3 regions of the Streptomyces vietnamensis genome follow, and region 1 is predicted to be linked to each of the others. Evidence: riboswitches for the same ligand, from Rfam matches in the RefSeq annotation. Region 1 holds a riboswitch; each other region holds the start of a gene.

Evidence for each region. A riboswitch is a leader RNA that binds a small molecule or an ion and turns the genes downstream of it on or off. The one in region 1 is predicted to bind cyclic di-AMP.
Region 2: it holds a riboswitch for cyclic di-AMP, as region 1 does, so the genes downstream of both, SVTN_RS31655 (M23 family metallopeptidase) here and SVTN_RS38325 (transglycosylase SLT domain-containing protein) in region 1, are expected to answer to the same signal.
Region 3: it holds a riboswitch for cyclic di-AMP, as region 1 does, so the genes downstream of both, SVTN_RS15125 (LysM peptidoglycan-binding domain-containing protein) here and SVTN_RS38325 (transglycosylase SLT domain-containing protein) in region 1, are expected to answer to the same signal.

What each region holds. Positions count from the first base shown of each region.
Region 1 is NZ_CP010407.1:8,639,603-8,645,088, reverse strand. It holds gene SVTN_RS38335 (phosphocholine-specific phospholipase C) at 1-1,194, shown strand, start outside; gene SVTN_RS38330 (DUF6197 family protein) at 1,253-1,855, opposite strand; cyclic di-AMP (ydaO/yuaA leader) riboswitch at 2,239-2,397, shown strand; gene SVTN_RS38325 (transglycosylase SLT domain-containing protein) at 2,400-3,290, shown strand; gene SVTN_RS38320 (phosphoribosyltransferase family protein) at 3,274-4,578, opposite strand; gene SVTN_RS38315 (LURP-one-related family protein) at 4,769-5,362, opposite strand.
Region 2 is NZ_CP010407.1:7,028,475-7,033,960, forward strand. It holds gene SVTN_RS31640 (aspartate aminotransferase family protein) at 1-861, shown strand, start outside; gene SVTN_RS31645 (helix-turn-helix domain-containing protein) at 948-1,577, shown strand; gene SVTN_RS44870 (DUF6126 family protein) at 1,611-1,766, shown strand; gene SVTN_RS31650 (tyrosine-protein phosphatase) at 1,770-2,591, opposite strand; cyclic di-AMP (ydaO/yuaA leader) riboswitch at 2,965-3,123, shown strand; gene SVTN_RS31655 (M23 family metallopeptidase) at 3,126-4,070, shown strand; gene SVTN_RS31660 (SGNH/GDSL hydrolase family protein) at 4,234-5,028, shown strand; gene SVTN_RS31665 (STM4011 family radical SAM protein) at 5,015-5,486, opposite strand, start outside.
Region 3 is NZ_CP010407.1:3,422,548-3,428,033, reverse strand. It holds gene SVTN_RS15135 (cytochrome P450 family protein) at 1-1,058, shown strand, start outside; gene SVTN_RS15130 (transglycosylase family protein) at 1,153-2,196, shown strand; cyclic di-AMP (ydaO/yuaA leader) riboswitch at 2,455-2,628, shown strand; gene SVTN_RS15125 (LysM peptidoglycan-binding domain-containing protein) at 2,632-3,357, shown strand; gene eno (phosphopyruvate hydratase) at 3,669-4,955, shown strand; gene SVTN_RS15115 (FtsB family cell division protein) at 5,046-5,486, shown strand, end outside.

The DNA of each region.
Region 1 (5,486 bases):
GCGGGCACCCTGCCGCAGGTGTCGTGGGTGGTCGCGAACGAGGCCTTCTCCGAGCACCCGTACGCCCCTCCGGGGGACGGCGCCCACTTCGTCGACCTCGTCTACCGCGCGCTGGCCGCGAACGCCGATGTGTTCGACTCCACGGTGCTGTTCCTCAACTACGACGAGAACGACGGCTTCTTCGACCACGTGCCGCCGCCGGTCGCCCCTCCGGGCACCGCGGGCGAGTACCTCGACGGCGTGCCGATCGGCCTGGGCTTCCGCGTTCCGATGATTGTCATGTCCCCGTGGACCCGGGGTGGCTGGGTGAGCTCCGAGGTCTTCGACCACACCTCGGTGCTGCGCTTCATGGAGACCTGGACGGCGGCCCTCGGCACCCCGGCGACCTGCCCCAACATCAGCGCCTGGCGGCGGAAGGTGACGGGCGATCTGACCGGGGTCTTCGACTTCGCCAACCCGGTGTACGGAGTGCCCGCCGGCCTCCCCTCCACGGCGAAGGTCATCGGACAGGCCACCTGCGGCCCGCTGCCGAACCCGGCCCCCCAGAACAACGCGCTGCCCGCCCAGGAGCCCGGCACCCGCCCGGCGCGCGCCCTGCCCTACCAGGTCAACGGCAACCTCGACCGCTTCGAGTTCGGCGCCGCGGGCAAGATCCTGGCCTGGTTCTCGATGACCAACCAGGGCGCGGAGGCCAAGCGGTCGGCGCACTTCTCGATCCACCCGCACCAGTACCGGGACACGGCCGCCTGGCAGTACACCGTCGACCCCGGCACCACGGCCACGGACTACTTCAACATCGGCCTCGGCTCGGGGTCCGGGAAGTACGACATCTCGATGATGGGCCCCAACCGCTTCCTGCGCCGGTTCATCGGGGACGCCTCCAAGGCGGGCAAGGCCGTCGAGGTGGCGGCCCGGTTCGCGCCCGACGCGGGGACGGGCAAGACGGCCGTCTGGTTCAAGATGACCAACGCCTCGGCCGGTCCGGTCACCTTCACGATCCGCTCGAACGCCTACCGCTCGGACGGTCCGTGGACGTACACGGTGCCGGCGAACTCCAGCCGCGAGGACTTCTTCAACGCGGTGGCCTACAACGACGGCTGGTACGACTTCACGATCCTGGCCGACATCGACGGGACCTGGTCGCGCCGGTACACCGGCCACATCGAGACCGGAGCCCCGAGCGTCAGCGGCTGACCACTCCCCCGCGTGCCGGGCGGCGGCCTTCCGGTCGCCGCCCGGCACGCGCGCGGTGTCAGCGGCCGGCGTGCGCGGCGCGGCGGACCGTGGCATCGAGGAGGGCCACCGCGTCGGCGGCCGTACGGCCGGGCGCCCGGTTCCACGGCCCGATCAGCCCCTGCCACCCGCGCGACCGGAGCTCGGTCATGATCCAGGCGGCCGCCTCGTTCATGGTGTCCGCACCCCCGTAGCCGAGCCGGTGGGCGGCGAGGAGGGCGCCGCAGACGCAGCGGGCCCCGCGTGCGTCACGCAGCTTGTACGGGGCGTTCTGCCAGCCCCACTCCGTCAGCACCAGGCGCGCGTAGCCGAGGTGGACCGAGGGACGCAGCTCGGCCTGCCCGATGCGGCGCCAGGCATGCAGCCGGTCCGGCAGTACGGCTCCGAGCCGGCCGGGGAGCCGGCGCTCGGCGGGGAGCTCCGGCGGCAGGGCGGCGAGGGCGTCGGCCACGAGCCGGTCGACCGGGACGCTGAGCAGCTCCCGCCAGCCTTCCTCCGCCGGTGGCGGCTCCTCGGGTGCGGTCCAGTCCGTGACGATCCGCTGCCAGGTGGCGCTCTCGAAGAGGGCGGCCGCCTCGCGGTCGAGGGTGTCGGGGCTGAGCAGGGAGGGGGAGGGCGGCATGGAGTGACTCCTGGGTCGACTCCCTCCATCTTTCAGGATGAATGTCGGTTTTGCGACTTTTGACCCCACCGGGGAGCGCAGCCTCACCCGAACACCTCATCACAGGTATTTCCGCCCTATTTACCCAGCTCGGAATTACCCCTCATATTCGGACATTCCACTCCGGGTGACGCGACTCACTCACCTCACCCCGCCACTCGGCACCCCCTCCCCTCACCCCATACCGGGCAAGGGATTTCAACACTTCCGGGATGACATCGATCTTGAATTACCCGAATTCCGTGATCCATTCCCCCATATCCGGGATCCACCCATCTTGTTATCCATCGCATTACTGGCCTACGGTCACCTCCATTCGAGCGGAACGCCCAATCCTGCCGCCGCTCGGTAAACCTCCCTTTTCACCCGACGGCAGGAGCGGGGGACCCACGAATACGCCGGTCCGGAATCCGGAACGGCTCGGGGTGCAGCCGCGTGCGCGCGGCCGGACATCTCCCGTCCGAACCCGACAGCTCACCCCGCAGGCGCCGGAGAGGAAACCGTCATGCCTGCTCACGGTAAGCACCGCCGTCCCCGCCGCGGCCACGTCTCCCGCGGCCTCGCCCTGGTCGGCACGGGTGGCGCCGCACTGGCCCTGCCGCTGATCGCCCCGGCCGTCGCCGGCGCCGCGCCCGTGTCCGGCGCCCCGGAGATCGCGGCCCAGTCCCTCGCCGCTCCCGCCGCGCCGGTCGCGGCCAAGGCACCCGCCGCCCCGGCCGCCGCCCACACGTACACCGTCGTCAGCGGTGACTCGCTTTCCCTGATCGCCCACAAGAAGGGAATTCAGGGCGGCTGGAAGAGCCTTTACCGTGCCAACAAGAGCGTCGTGGGTGACAACCCGTCACTCATTCGCCCCGGTCTCGAACTGACGATTCGTCGGGATTCCGCGAAGGCCGTCCCCACGCAGGCGAAGACGGAGAAATCCGCCACGGCCGAGCGGGCGAGCCGCTCCGAGCGCCGGTCGGCCACCCCCGCCGTCGCCACCGGCACGGGCGCCTCCGCCGCCGCGGCCGCTCCGGCCGTCGCCGCCGTCCCCGCCGCCGTCAAGGCGGCCCCGGCCGCCGCCACGAACTACGCCGACAACCTCGACGGCTGGATCCGCGAGTCGCTGGCCATCATGGGCCAGCGGGGCATCCCCGGGTCCTACGACGGCATCTACCGCAACGTCATGCGCGAGTCCTCCGGCAACCCCCAGGCCATCAACCTCTGGGACTCCAACGCCGCCGCCGGCACCCCCTCGAAGGGCCTGCTCCAGGTCATCGAGCCGACCTTCCTCGCCTACCACGTGCCCGGCACGTCCATGGACCTGTTCGACCCGGTCGCCAACATCACCGCCGCCTGCAACTACGCGGCCGACCGCTACGGCTCCATCGACAACGTCAACTCGGCGTACTGACGCCCTGACGCCGGAAGTGCTCGGCGAACCAGGAGGTGGCGAGGTCCGCCACCTCCTCCAGGGCGCCCGGCTCCTCGAAGAGGTGGCCGGCGCCGCCCACGACGGAAAGCCGGTTCTCACAGCGCAGCATGGCCAGGGCCCGCCGGTTGAGGTCCAGGACCAGCGCGTCCGCGCCGCCCACCACCAGGAGCGTCGGGGCGCGCACCTGGGCCAGGCGCTCGGCCGCGAGGTCCGGCCGGCCGCCGCGCGAGACGACGGCGCTCACCGGGGACTCGGGATCGCCCGCCGCCCACAGCGCGGCGGCCGCGCCCGTGCTCGCGCCGAAGTACCCGAGCGGGAGGCCGGCGCTCTCGGGCCGCCCTGCCAGCCACTCCGTGGCCCCGGCGAGCCGCCCGGCGAGCAGCGGGGTGTCGAAGACATGGGCCCGGTCCGTCGCCTCCGCCTCGGTCAGCAGGTCGAAGAGCAGCGTCCCCAGGCCCGCCCGGTTGAGCACCGCGGCGACCGCCCGGTTCCGGGGGCTGTGCCGGCTGCTGCCGCTGCCGTGGGCGAAGAGGACGATGCCTCCCGCGTCCTCGGGCACCGCGAGTCGCCCACTGAGGGTGACGTCGGTGACCGGGATCCGTACGTCCGTGTCCTGCACGACGGGGGCACGCTGGGCCCTGTTCCGGTCCAGACAGGCGATGACCTCGGCGTCCGGGGTCTGCGAGAAGTCCCGGTAGAACTGCCCGATCGCGAAGAACAGCTCCGGCGCGTGCACGCTGACGGTCTCGTCGGCCTCGCCGCCGAGGCGGGCCGTCCAGCCCCGTGGTGCCACCGGGACCGCGAGGATGATCCGGGCGGCGCCCCGGGCCCGTACCACCCGGCAGGCCGCCAGTGCCGTGGCCCCCGTGGCCAGCCCGTCGTCGACCACGACGACCGTCCGCCCCTCGAGGGGCACGGAAGGCCGGCTGCCCCGGTAGCGGAGGGCCCGCTGCTCCAGCTCGGCGTGCTCACGCTCCTCCACGGCGGCGAGGTCACGCTCGCTCACGCGGGTCTCGCTGATCACCCGCTCGTTGAGCACCCGCACGCCGCCCTCTCCGAGCGCCCCCATCGCGAGCTCCGGCTGGTGGGGCACCCCCAGCTTCCGTACGAGGCAGATGTCGAGCGGTGCGTCGAGGGCGTCCGCGACCTCCGCGGCGACCGGCACGCCACCCCGTGGAAGCCCGAGGATCACGACGTCATGGCCCTTGAGGTGGTCGAGCCGGGCGGCGAGCTGCCGCCCCGCGTCACTGCGATCGCTGAAGAACATGGTCCGCCGCCCTTCCGTCCACGCGGCTCGGGCGCGGGGAGGAACGGTGTGTCCCGTCCCCCGCCCGTCTCTCCAGGGTAGACGGGCCGAGCCGGTCGACGGGGGCAGGCCCGGTGGGCGGAGCGGGCCCCCGGTGGGCGGGGCGGTCTCCGGTGAAGAGGGCGGGCCCCCGGTGGAAGGGGCGGCCCGGTCAGCGGGACTGCAGGGCGTCGAGGGCCACGGTCTGGGCTATCGCGAGTCGCCGGTCGAGCTCGGGGTCGGCTATGTCGAGCACGTACCGGTCCCGGATCCCGAACAGCTTGTCGACCGACATGACGGAGCGCCCGCCCTCGGCGAAGTCGAAGTGGTACGGCACGACGAACGGGACGAGGTCCAGGGGCAGGAACTCCCAGGCGCGCCGCAGCAGCGCCACCACCTCGTTCCGCTCCTGCCCCGTGGCCTCGCCCGTCTCGCCCTCCCGGCTCAGGTGCCAGGTGCTCCGCAGCAAGGACGCGCCGAAGTCCTTGCGGAAGCTGCCCAGTCGGGTGCCGGAGGCGCCCATCACGTCGTACGTCGCACCGAGGTCGATGACCTGGCGGGCCTTGAAGGTGAAGAGGACCTGACGCCTGGACTCGTCGGTGTAGAAGGTGACGTGCTCCTTGAGCGCCATCCTCTTCTGGTGGGCGAAGGCGACGAGTTCGCCCTCCTTGCCGTCCGGGCCGACAGTGTGCACCAGATAGCGGTTGGCCAGGAGCGTCACCTTCTGGCGTACGAGAAAGCGGTGCTGCGACTGCGCGAGGCCCATCGGTTGTGCTCCTGCCGGTCGTGGACGGTCCCTGGAAGACCGCCCCCTGAGGTCGTGAGCACGATGATCCACTGCCGAGGGGCCCCGCCGCTGTCCTCGAAAGTCGTCGTCTCCGACGACTTTC
Region 2 (5,486 bases), 1.6 Mb from region 1:
CTGCCGGACACCGCGATCGCCCTCGGCGACCTCGGCGCCCTGGAGCGGGAGCTGCGCAAGGGCGACGTGGCCGCCTTCGTCGTCGAGCCCATCCAGGGCAAGGGCGTCCACGAGGCACCGCCGGGCTTCCTCCGGGCCGCCCAGGACCTCCTCCACCGGCACGGCGCGCTGCTCATCGCGGACGAGGTGCAGACCGGCCTCGGCAGGACCGGCGACTTCTACGCCCACCAGCACGAGGAGGGCGTCGAGCCGGACCTGGTCTGCGTCGCCAAGGCGCTCTCCGGCGGCTACGTGCCGGTCGGCGCCACCCTCGGCAAGGACTGGATCTTCAAGAAGGTCTACTCGTCGATGGACCGGGTCCTGGTCCACTCGGCGAGCTTCGGGTCGAACGCGCAGGCCATGGCCGCCGGGCTCGCCGTCCTCTCGGTCATGGAGGACGAGGGCACCGTCGCCCACGCCCGGCGGATCGGCGACCTGCTCTCCGGCCGTCTGAAGGAGCTCGTGCCCCGGTACGAGCTGCTCCACGAGATCCGCGGGCGCGGCCTGATGATCGGGATCGAGTTCGGGCGGCCGTCCTCGCTCGGACTGCGCGGGCGCTGGACGATGCTCCAGGCGGCCCGCAAGGGCCTCTTCGCCCAGATGGTCGTGGTTCCGCTGCTCCAGCGGCACAGGATCCTCACCCAGGTCTCCGGGGACCACCTGGAGGTGATCAAGCTGATCCCGCCGCTGATCATCGACGAGGCGGACGTGGACCGGTTCGTCACCGCCTTCACCGCGGTCATGGACGACGCCCACGGCGGCGGCGGACTGATGTGGGACTTCGGAAAGACGCTGGTCAAGCAGGCGGTCGCGCAGCGCTGACCGGATTTCGACACGGATTCCCGACGGGGGTTTGCCTCTGAGGCAAGAAACTTGCCTCAGAGGCACGATCCTGGCGGAATGGACGCATGGACCACGTCCCCGGGGGCACCTCCCCGGACCCCGCCATCCCCGGCGTCCTGCCCGACGTCGCCCCGCAGCTGCGGGCCCTGCGCCGCCGCCGGGGACTCACCCTGGAGGCCGCCGCCCAGCGGGCCGGCCTCTCGCCGGCCCACCTCTCGCGCCTGGAGACCGGGAACCGGCAGCCCTCGCTGCCGATGCTGCTCGCCCTGTCCCGTATCTACGGTACGACGGTCTCCGAGCTCCTCGGCGAGGCGCCGCCCGAGCGCGACCCCGTCGTCCGGGCCGACCGCTCCGAACCCGTCGAGGCCGACGGCTGGATCTACCGCCAGGCGGGCGGCGCCGGGCGCGCCCTCCAGTGCCTGCGGGTCCACGTGCCGTACGCCACCCGGGCCGACATCGTGCGCGTCCACCCCGGCGAAGAGTGGATCCACGTCCTGGAGGGCCGGGTGCGGCTCGCGCTCGGCGAGGCCGTCCACGTCCTCGATCCCGGGGACAGCGCGCACTTCGACTCGCTGACCCCGCACCGGATCGGCGCCGCCACGCCCGGCGGGGCCGAGCTGCTCTTCGTCCACACCCTGATGCAGAGCCCCGTCGCCGAGCTGTGCCTCGGTGACGGGACCCCGCACCGGCGCTGACGTTCCATGAAGATTCTTCAGGAAAGGACCGACATGTCCGAGAAGTCCGTAGCGGTCACCGGCGAAGAGCGCGGTGAAGGCAAGTTCCCCAAGGGGCTCGTGCTCCGCCTCTTCGCCTATCTGATCGCCGGCCACCTCTTCGCCGGCTTCCTCTACCTGCTCTTCATGCTGGGCGGGCAGAACCAGTAGGCCTCAGGCGTCGGTGACCAGCCGCTCCCGCAGCCGCTCGCGGGTCTCCGGGGCCAGCTTCAGGCCCTCGGTGAAGTAGGCGTCCACCGAGCCCCAGGTCGTCTCGATCGTCTCGAACGCGGCCCGCAGGTACTCCACCCGCGCGTCGAAGAGCGGACTGAGCAGCTCCATCACCTCGGGCGACATCGCGTCCGGGGAGGTGGAGCTGCGGCGCACCTTGTAGCGGCGGTGCGGGGCGTTCGACTTCACGTAGTCGGCCTCGATCGCCTCCCGCTCGACCCCGACCGCGAGCAGGGTGATCGCGATGGCGACCCCGGCCCGGTCCTTGCCGGCCGCGCAGTGCAGCAGGGCCGGGATGCTCTCCTCCGCCATGGAGTGGAGGAGCCGGCCGTGCTCCTCGGTCCGCTCCAGCACGTTCTTCCGGTACGAGTCGGACATCCGGGCGGCCGCCTTGCCGTCGCCGAGGACCTCCCGCAGCTGCGCGATCTCGCCGTCGCGCACCAGCTTCCAGAACTCCTTGCCGTCGGCCGGGTCGTTGAGGGGTATGTTCACGTTCCGTACGCCGGGCAGCTCGACGTCCGGGCCCTCGATCCTCCGGTCCGACTCGTTGCGGAAGTCGAAGACGGTGTGCAGGCCGAGCGAGGCGAGGAAGGCGGCGTCGTCCTCCGTCGCGTGGGCGAGATGGCCGCTGCGGAAGAGGCGGCCGGGGCGGACGGCGCGCCCGTCCGTCGTCGGCAGGCCGCCCACGTCCCGGAAGTTGCGGACCTCGGTCAGCTCGGGCTCGGCGGCTTCGGCGGGCGGGACCTGCGGCAGCTGCTGCGTCACGGCTGCTCCTGTTCTGTCGATCGGTTCCTGGGGCAATCATCTCGGGTGGGAGGCCGGGCACGCACCCCCTCGGACGGGAATGGGTGATCTGTCCGTATTGGGGGATTCCGTATAACCCGCCCCGGTTGCAGGGGAGATGGGGATCGGCGCGTGAGCAGCGTCATAACCGTGACGGACCGTGCCTGATCGTCTTTTCCAAATACCCCCCGGGAAAAGGAGATCGAGGGGCCGTCATCCACGGAGGGTGACCGGAATTCCGGCCGGATATCACTGAATCCCAGATCACTTGAAAACCGTGGCTTGTTCGCGCCGACCCCACTCGTCTAGCGTCGCGCTCAATCCGGACGGACCGCCGAATCCTGCCACCGACCGGAATTCGAACCCACCCGTACGAGGCAGGAGCGGGGGACCCAGGTAAGTACGCCGATCCCTTCGAAGAAGGACGGCTCGGGGTTAAGTCGCGTGAGAACGCGGCCGGACATCTCCAGTCCGAACCCGACAGCTCACCTCGCAGGCGCCGGAGAGGAATTCGCCATGCCCGCAAAGGGTAAGCACCGCCGTGCCAAGTCCAACCGTCTGACCCGTGGCCTCGCCGCCGCCGGTACCGGTGGCGCCGTCGTCGCCCTCCCGCTCCTCGGAGCCACCGGCGCCCACGCCGCCGAGCAGGCCGCCCCGGCCGCCGCTCCCGCCCACGCCGTCGCCCAGGTGAAGGCCGCGCCCGCCGCCCAGCAGAAGGCCGCGCCGAAGACGTACTCCGTCGTCCGCGGCGACTACCTGTCGAAGATCGCCGCCGAGCACCACGTCGCCGGCGGCTGGCACAAGCTCTACCAGGACAACCGCCAGGTCATCGGCGACAACCCCTCGCTGATCATGCCCGGCATGAAGCTCACCCTCGGCGCGAAGGGCACCGCCAAGGCCGCGCACAAGAGCACGTGGAACTCCGGCAAGAACGGCGACGAGGCCCCCCGCGCCTCCCGCAGCAGCGAGCGCGCCTCGGCCCCGGCCCCGGCCCCGGCCGCCGCGACCACCTCCTCCTCGGCGTCCTCCTCGTCGGCCGGTACGACCTCCTCCTCCGGCTGGGTCGCCCCGATCGCCGGCGCCGGCATGTCGACCCCGTACCACCAGGCCGGCTCCATGTGGTCCTCCGGCTACCACACCGGTGTCGACTTCATCGCCTCCACCGGCACCCCCGTCCACGCGGTCGGCCCCGGCACCGTCTACTCCGCCGGCGACGGCGGCGCGTACGGCAACCAGGTCGTCATCCAGCACGCCGACGGCACCTTCTCGCAGTACGCCCACCTGTCCTCGATCTCCGTCTCCGCCGGCCAGACCGTCACCGGCGGCGAGCAGATCGGCCTCTCCGGCGCGACCGGCAACGTCACCGGTCCGCACCTGCACTTCGAGATGCGCACCGGGCCGGAGTACGGCTCCGACATCGACCCGCTGGCCGCGCTGCGGTCGCACGGCGTGAGCATCTGACGCCACGTCAGTACGCCTTCGTCATCCGGAAGTCCGGCACGCGAGTGCCGGACTTCCGGCGTATTCCGGCTTGGCGGAATCTTTATCGGTGGCATATGTCACCAGGCGTCAACCCCTCCTTACGGTCGCGTAGGTCACACCCGAAGGGGAAAAATGTGCTCCCGTGGCAGACGATTCGAGATCAACAGACAAGAACGCATTCGGGTCGTACACGGCGATCGGTGACAGCTTCACCGAGGGCGTCGGAGACCCCGGGCCCGACGGGACGTACGTCGGCTGGGCGGACCGCTTCGCGGTCCTGCTCGCCGACCAGCTGCCGGAGCACGACGACTTCCGCTACGCCAACCTGGCCGTACGCGGGCGCCTCCTCGACCAGATCGTGGCGGAACAGGTCCCCCGGGCGAAGGAACTCGCCCCCGACCTGGTGACCTTCTGCGCGGGCGGCAACGACATCATCCGCCCCGGGACGGACCCGGACGACGTGGCCGAGCGCTTCGAGCGCGCCGTCGCCGACCTCACCTCCGCCGTCGGCACCGTCATGGTGACCACCGGCTTCGACACCCGCGACGTGACGCTCCTCAAGCACCTGCGCGGCAAGATCGCCACCTACAACGGGCACGTCCGGGCCATCGCGGACCGCTACGGCTGCCCGGTCCTCGACCTGTGGTCGCTGAAGTCCGTGCAGGACCGGCGCGCCTGGGACGACGACCGGCTGCACCTCTCGCCCGAGGGCCACACCCGCGTCGCCCTGCGCGCCGCCCAGGTCCTCGGCATGCCGGTGCCCGCCGACCCGGACCAGCCCTGGCCGCCGGAGCCGCCGCGCGGCACGCTCGAAGTGCGCCGCGACGACATCCACTGGGCCCGGGAGTACCTGGTGCCCTGGATCGGGCGCCGGCTGCGCGGCGAGAGCTCGGGCGACCACGTCGAGGCCAAGCGCCCCGACCTCATGCCCCTGTAGCAGGCGGCACGGCGGCGGGGATCCGCTCCAGGACCCCGCCGGCGAACACGTCGTACAGCGGCAGCGTCTCCAGGTGGACGTAGCCGATGTGGCAGTCGCAGACGGCGAGGGGGCAGGCGCGGGGACGCAGGGCGGCACGGTACGAGCCGTCGTACAGGTTCCCGAGCTCGGCCCTGACGAAGTGGCAGCGCCGCACCGTCCCCTCGCCGTCCACCGAGATCACCGACTCCCCGGTGCGGCAGGGCAGCCCCGCCGAGCGGTGCGGATGCCGGCTGTACGGGAAGAGCGGGTCGAGCTCCGTCCAGCCCTCTGCCTCCGCGTCGGTGTACGTGTGCCCCTCGGCCGCGTTCACCCAGAGGTAGACGTGCGGCGGCAGCGCGGCCCGCAGCCGGCGGGCGTCCTCCCGGTGCTCGGGAAGGCCGACCACGCCGACGCTGTACCGGACGTTCTGACGGGCG
Region 3 (5,486 bases), 5.2 Mb from region 1:
AGACCGGGATCCCCGGCGAGCGCAGCGCGGGCCTGATGACGCACCTGCTCAACATCGACCCGCCGGACCACACCCGGCTGCGGCGGCTCGTGTCGAAGGCCTTCACCCCGCGCCGGGTCGCCGAGTTCACGCCGCGCGTGCAGGAGCTGACGGACCGGCTCATCGACTCCTTCGTGGAGCGGGGGAGCGCCGACCTCATCCACGAGTTCGCCTTCCCGCTCCCCATCTACGCGATCTGCGACCTGCTCGGGGTGCCGGCGGAGGACCAGGACGACTTCCGGGACTGGGCCGGGATGATGATCCGGCACGGCGGCGGGCCGCGCGGCGGGGTCGCCCGGTCGGTGAAGAAGATGCGCGGCTATCTCGCCGAGCTCATCCACCGAAAGCGTGAAGGCCTGCGGCAAGAAGGGGCGGACGACCTGATCTCGGGGCTCATCAAGGCCTCCGACCACGGCGAGCACCTCACCGAGAACGAGGCCGCCGCGATGGCGTTCATCCTTCTCTTCGCCGGTTTCGAGACGACCGTCAACCTCATCGGCAACGGCGTCTACCAGCTGCTGCGCCACCCCGAGGAGCGCGCGCGGCTCCAGGCCTCGCTCGCCGCCGGGGAGACCGGGCTCCTGGAGACGGGCGTCGAGGAGCTGCTGCGGTACGACGGGCCCGTGGAGATGGCGACCTGGCGGTACGCGACGCGGGCGCTGACCATCGGCGGCCAGGAGATCCCGGCGGGTGACCCGGTGCTCGTGGTGCTCGCCGCCGCCGACCGGGACCCGGAGCGGTTCGAGGGTCCCGACACCCTCGACCTCGCCCGGCGCGACAACCAGCACCTCGGGTACGGGCACGGCATCCACTACTGCCTGGGCGCGCCGCTCGCCCGCCTCGAAGGGCAGACGGCGCTCGCGACCCTGCTGACTCGCCTGCCGGACCTGCGACTTGCCGCGGACCCGGCCGAACTGCGGTGGCGCGGCGGGCTCATCATGCGTGGTTTGCGTACGCTTCCGGTGGAGTTCTCCCCTTCCGTACCGCTCTTGGCTACTGACGAACCATCAGGAATGTGATCTTTACGTGATCGCGGGGCGATCGACTTGTGACGGGCGTTCGAATGCCGCTACGTTTCCCGGCAGTCTCAGCCGTCACGCGAAAGGCCCTCCTATGCGTTCCGGGAACGGACGACACCGTCGCCCCCGTCAGGCCCCCGCCCTCGTCGTCGCCGCGGGCGTCACCGGATCCGCCATGGCGCTGCCGCTGCTCGCCACCGGATCCGCCTCCGCCGCCGACGCGGCCACCTGGGACCGGGTCGCCGAGTGCGAGTCCGGCGGCCAGTGGAGCGCCAACTTCGGCAACGGGATGTACGGCGGCCTCCAGTTCACCCAGGACAGCTGGGAGCGGAACGGCGGCCTCGCGTACGCGCCCAGCCCCGACCTCGCCAGCCGCGCCCAGCAGATCGCGGTCGCCGAGAAGGCGCTCGACCGGGGCAGCAACGAGTGGGCCACCTGCGCGCCGATCGCCGGCCTGAAGAACGACGGAAAGGCCACCGGTGTGAACCCCGGCCCGACCGCCGTCCCGACGGCCCCCACGGGACCCCTCCCCGAGTCCAACCGCACCGCGGGGACCGACGCGGCGGCCGAGCGGTCCACCGCGTCCGCCACCCCCGTGACCCCCGCCACCCCCGTGACGCCGGCCACGCCGAGCGCGCCGGCGACCTCCACCGCCTCCGCCGCGCCGACCACCCCGGCCGCGTCCACCACTCCGGCGACCCCGGTCACACCCGACGCGTCCGTTACGCCCGGTACGCCGGTTTCGCCCGATGCGCCGAAGGGTGACGTGTCGTCGGCCACGCCCGGTACCGGCAAGCACCGCGGCGAAGCCGCCCCGGAGGAATCCGGCAAGGCGGGCAGCTCGGCCGAATCCGGACGACACGCGTCAAGTGCGGACAAGCCTGCGGAAAAGGTCGACGGCACGCCGGTGACTGACGAAGCGAAGGATTCGGGCGCAACGGACAGTCCGCGCACTTCGGGTGAGTACACCGTGAAGCCGGGCGACAGCCTGTCCGGCATTGCGGAGGAGAACGAACTCCCCGGAGGCTGGACCGCCCTCTACGACGCCAACAAGCAGACGGTGGGCGTCGATCCGAACCTCATCCTGCCTGGTCAGAGCCTTGACCTGACGGAGGGTTCGACGACGACGGCCGGTTAGTTCGCGGGCTTATGTCCGGTTCTGGGCAAGTGAGACATGGGTCTCTTCGCCCCAACTGGTGTGTCACGTCCGCAAACTTTGCTTCCGTCACCTCTCACCTGCGCAAACACCGCCCACCGGAGGGCAAGCAGGGGCGATATTTCCGCAATGGGCCTCTTTGAACTTCCGGTGGGTCTGTGTCTACGGTCTTCACCGCTCGCCACCGCGGGCCCCGTCGACCGAAACGCCGAATCCTGCCGTCGGTCGCCGGGAACAGTCGTCGCGCAAGCGCCGAAGGCAGGAGTGGGGGACCCAAGGTAAGTGCCGGGCCCGGCCGTTGAGACAGACGGCCGACGACCGGCTTGGGGTGAAGCCGCGTGCTAGGACGCGCGGCCGGGCAACTTTCCGGCCCGAACCCGACAGCTCACCTCACAGGCGTCGGTGAGGAGAATCCCCATGCTGTTTTCCGCCAAGGGCAAACACCGTCGTCCCTCCAAGGCCGCCCAGGTCGCCACGCTCGTCGGCGTCACCGGTGTCGCCGTCGCCGCCCCGCTGCTGACCGCGGGCACCGCCTCCGCCGCCACCACCGCCGAGTGGGACACCGTCGCCCAGTGCGAGTCCGGCGGCAACTGGTCCATCAACACCGGCAACGGCTTCTACGGCGGCCTGCAGTTCACCAACTCCACCTGGGCCGCCTTCGGTGGCACCGCCTACGCCCCGCGCGCCGACCTGGCCTCGAAGGCCCAGCAGATCGCCGTCGCCGAGAAGGTCCTCGCGGGCCAGGGCAAGGGTGCCTGGCCGAGCTGCGGCGTCGGCCTCTCCGGTGCCTCCTACGACGGTGGCGCCGCCGAGACCGCCCCGCAGCAGAGCGAGCCCCAGCAGGCCGCCCCGCAGCAGGCCGCCCCGAAGCAGCAGGCCGCCCCCCAGCAGCAGGAGCGTCGCGCCGAGGAGCCGACCACCCGCAGCGAGCAGCGCAAGGCCCCGAAGACCGTCACCACGCCGACCGGCAAGAAGGTCAAGAAGGGTGACGGCGAGTACAAGGTCGTCGCCGGCGACACCCTCAGCAAGATCGCCCAGGCGCACGGCGTCAAGGGCGGCTGGGCCAAGCTCTTCGAGCTGAACAAGGACGTCGTCGAGGACGCCGACCTCATCTACCCGGGCCAGCAGCTCCACCTGAAGTGAGCCCGGCGGCCCGCGTGAGTCCGGCGGCTCACGCGGTCCCGACGACCCTCCCGCGGTGACCACCCCGGTCCGGCGTGCCCCTTCCCCCGTGCGCGTCGGACCGGGGTTCCCCCGTTTCGGGGGACCTGACGGTTACTGTCCAGTAGATACGGGGGCCTTCGTCCCGGGATGCATGCCCTTGGGTCCTTTTTCGTCCCAGGGGGCGGGCGCCCGGCCGGCTGCGGCCCCCGAGCCGGTTAGGCTCTTGTCGCAAGGCCAAGCGACCCTGCACCGACCTTGCGTCACATCCAGCGTCACATCCCAAAAAGGAGATGCTCGTGCCGTCCATCGACGTCGTCGTAGCCCGGGAAATCCTGGACTCCCGAGGCAACCCCACGGTCGAGGTCGAGGTCGGCCTCGACGACGGCAGCACCGGCCGTGCTGCCGTTCCGTCCGGCGCCTCCACCGGTGCGTTCGAGGCCATCGAGCTCCGCGACGGTGACCCCAACCGCTACCAGGGCAAGGGTGTCGAGAAGGCCGTCCTCGCCGTCATCGAGCAGATCGGCCCGGAGCTCGTCGGCTACGACGCCACCGAGCAGCGCCTGATCGACCAGGCCATGTTCGACCTGGACGCCACGGAGAACAAGGGCTCGCTCGGCGCCAACGCCATCCTCGGCGTCTCCCTCGCCGTCGCGCACGCCGCCTCTGAGGCCAGCGACCTCCCCCTCTTCCGCTACCTGGGCGGCCCGAACGCGCACCTGCTGCCCGTTCCGATGATGAACATCCTCAACGGTGGGTCGCACGCCGACTCCAACGTCGACATCCAGGAGTTCATGATCGCCCCGATCGGCGCGGAGTCCTTCTCCGAGGCCCTCCGCTGGGGCACCGAGGTCTACCACACCCTCAAGGCCGTCCTGAAGGGCAAGGGCCTCTCCACCGGCCTCGGCGACGAGGGCGGCTTCGCCCCGAACCTGGACTCCAACCGCGAGGCGCTCGACCTCATCCTGGAGGCCATCAAGCAGGCCGGCTACGTCCCGGGCAAGGACATCGCGCTCGCGCTCGACGTCGCCGCGTCCGAGTTCTACAAGGACGGCAAGTACGAGTTCGAGGGCAAGTCCCGCTCGGCCGCCGAGATGACCGAGTACTACGAGGAGCTCGTCTCCGCGTACCCGCTCGTCTCCATCGAGGACCCGCTGTTCGAGGACGACTGGGCCGGCTGGAAGGTCATCACCGAGAAGCTCGGCTCCAAGGTCCAGCTCGTCGGCGACGACCTCTTCGTCACCAACCCGGAGCGCCTGGCCCGCGGCATCGAGGAGGGCACCGCCAACGCCCTCCTGGTCAAGGTCAACCAGATCGGCTCGCTGACCGAGACCCTGGACGCCGTCGAGCTCGCCCAGCGCAACGGCTTCAAGTGCATGATGTCCCACCGCTCCGGCGAGACCGAGGACGTCACCATCGCCGACCTCGCCGTCGCCACCAACTGCGGCCAGATCAAGACCGGCGCCCCGGCCCGCTCCGAGCGCGTCGCCAAGTACAACCAGCTCCTGCGCATCGAGGAGATCCTCGACGACGCCGCGGTCTACGCCGGCCGCAGCGCCTTCCCGCGCTTCAAGGGCTGAGCAGGCCTGACGCTGTAGATACGTACGTCCCCGTACTCGGTCCCGTACCGTGTGCGGGGACGTCCGCGTGAACAGGGGAGGCGACACGACATGGCCGCGAAGGACCGGGACCGGTTCTCGACCGCGACCCGGATCAGGCTGCTCGGCGAGCAGACCGCCGCCCGTGTCTACCGCTCCCAGACCCGCCGCCAGGCCCGCCGCTCCCGGCTCACCGGCCGCGCGGCCTTCCTCGCCCTCGTGGTCTGCTCCCTCGTCGTGGCCCTCGCCTACCCGATGCGGAGCTACGTCTCCCAGCAGGGCGAGATCGCCGAGCAGGAGCGCAGGGCCGCCGAGGCCGCCCGGCGGGTCGAGGAACTGAAGGACGAGAAGGCCCGCCTCCAGGACCCGGCCTACGTCCGCCGCCTCGCCCGCGAGCACCTGCACTACGTGCTCCCCGGCGAGACCGGCTTCACCGTGAACGACCCCGACGCGGAGCAACGGCCCCGCGCCGACCAGGGGCCGGAGGACCGCCCCTGGTACGACAACCTGTGG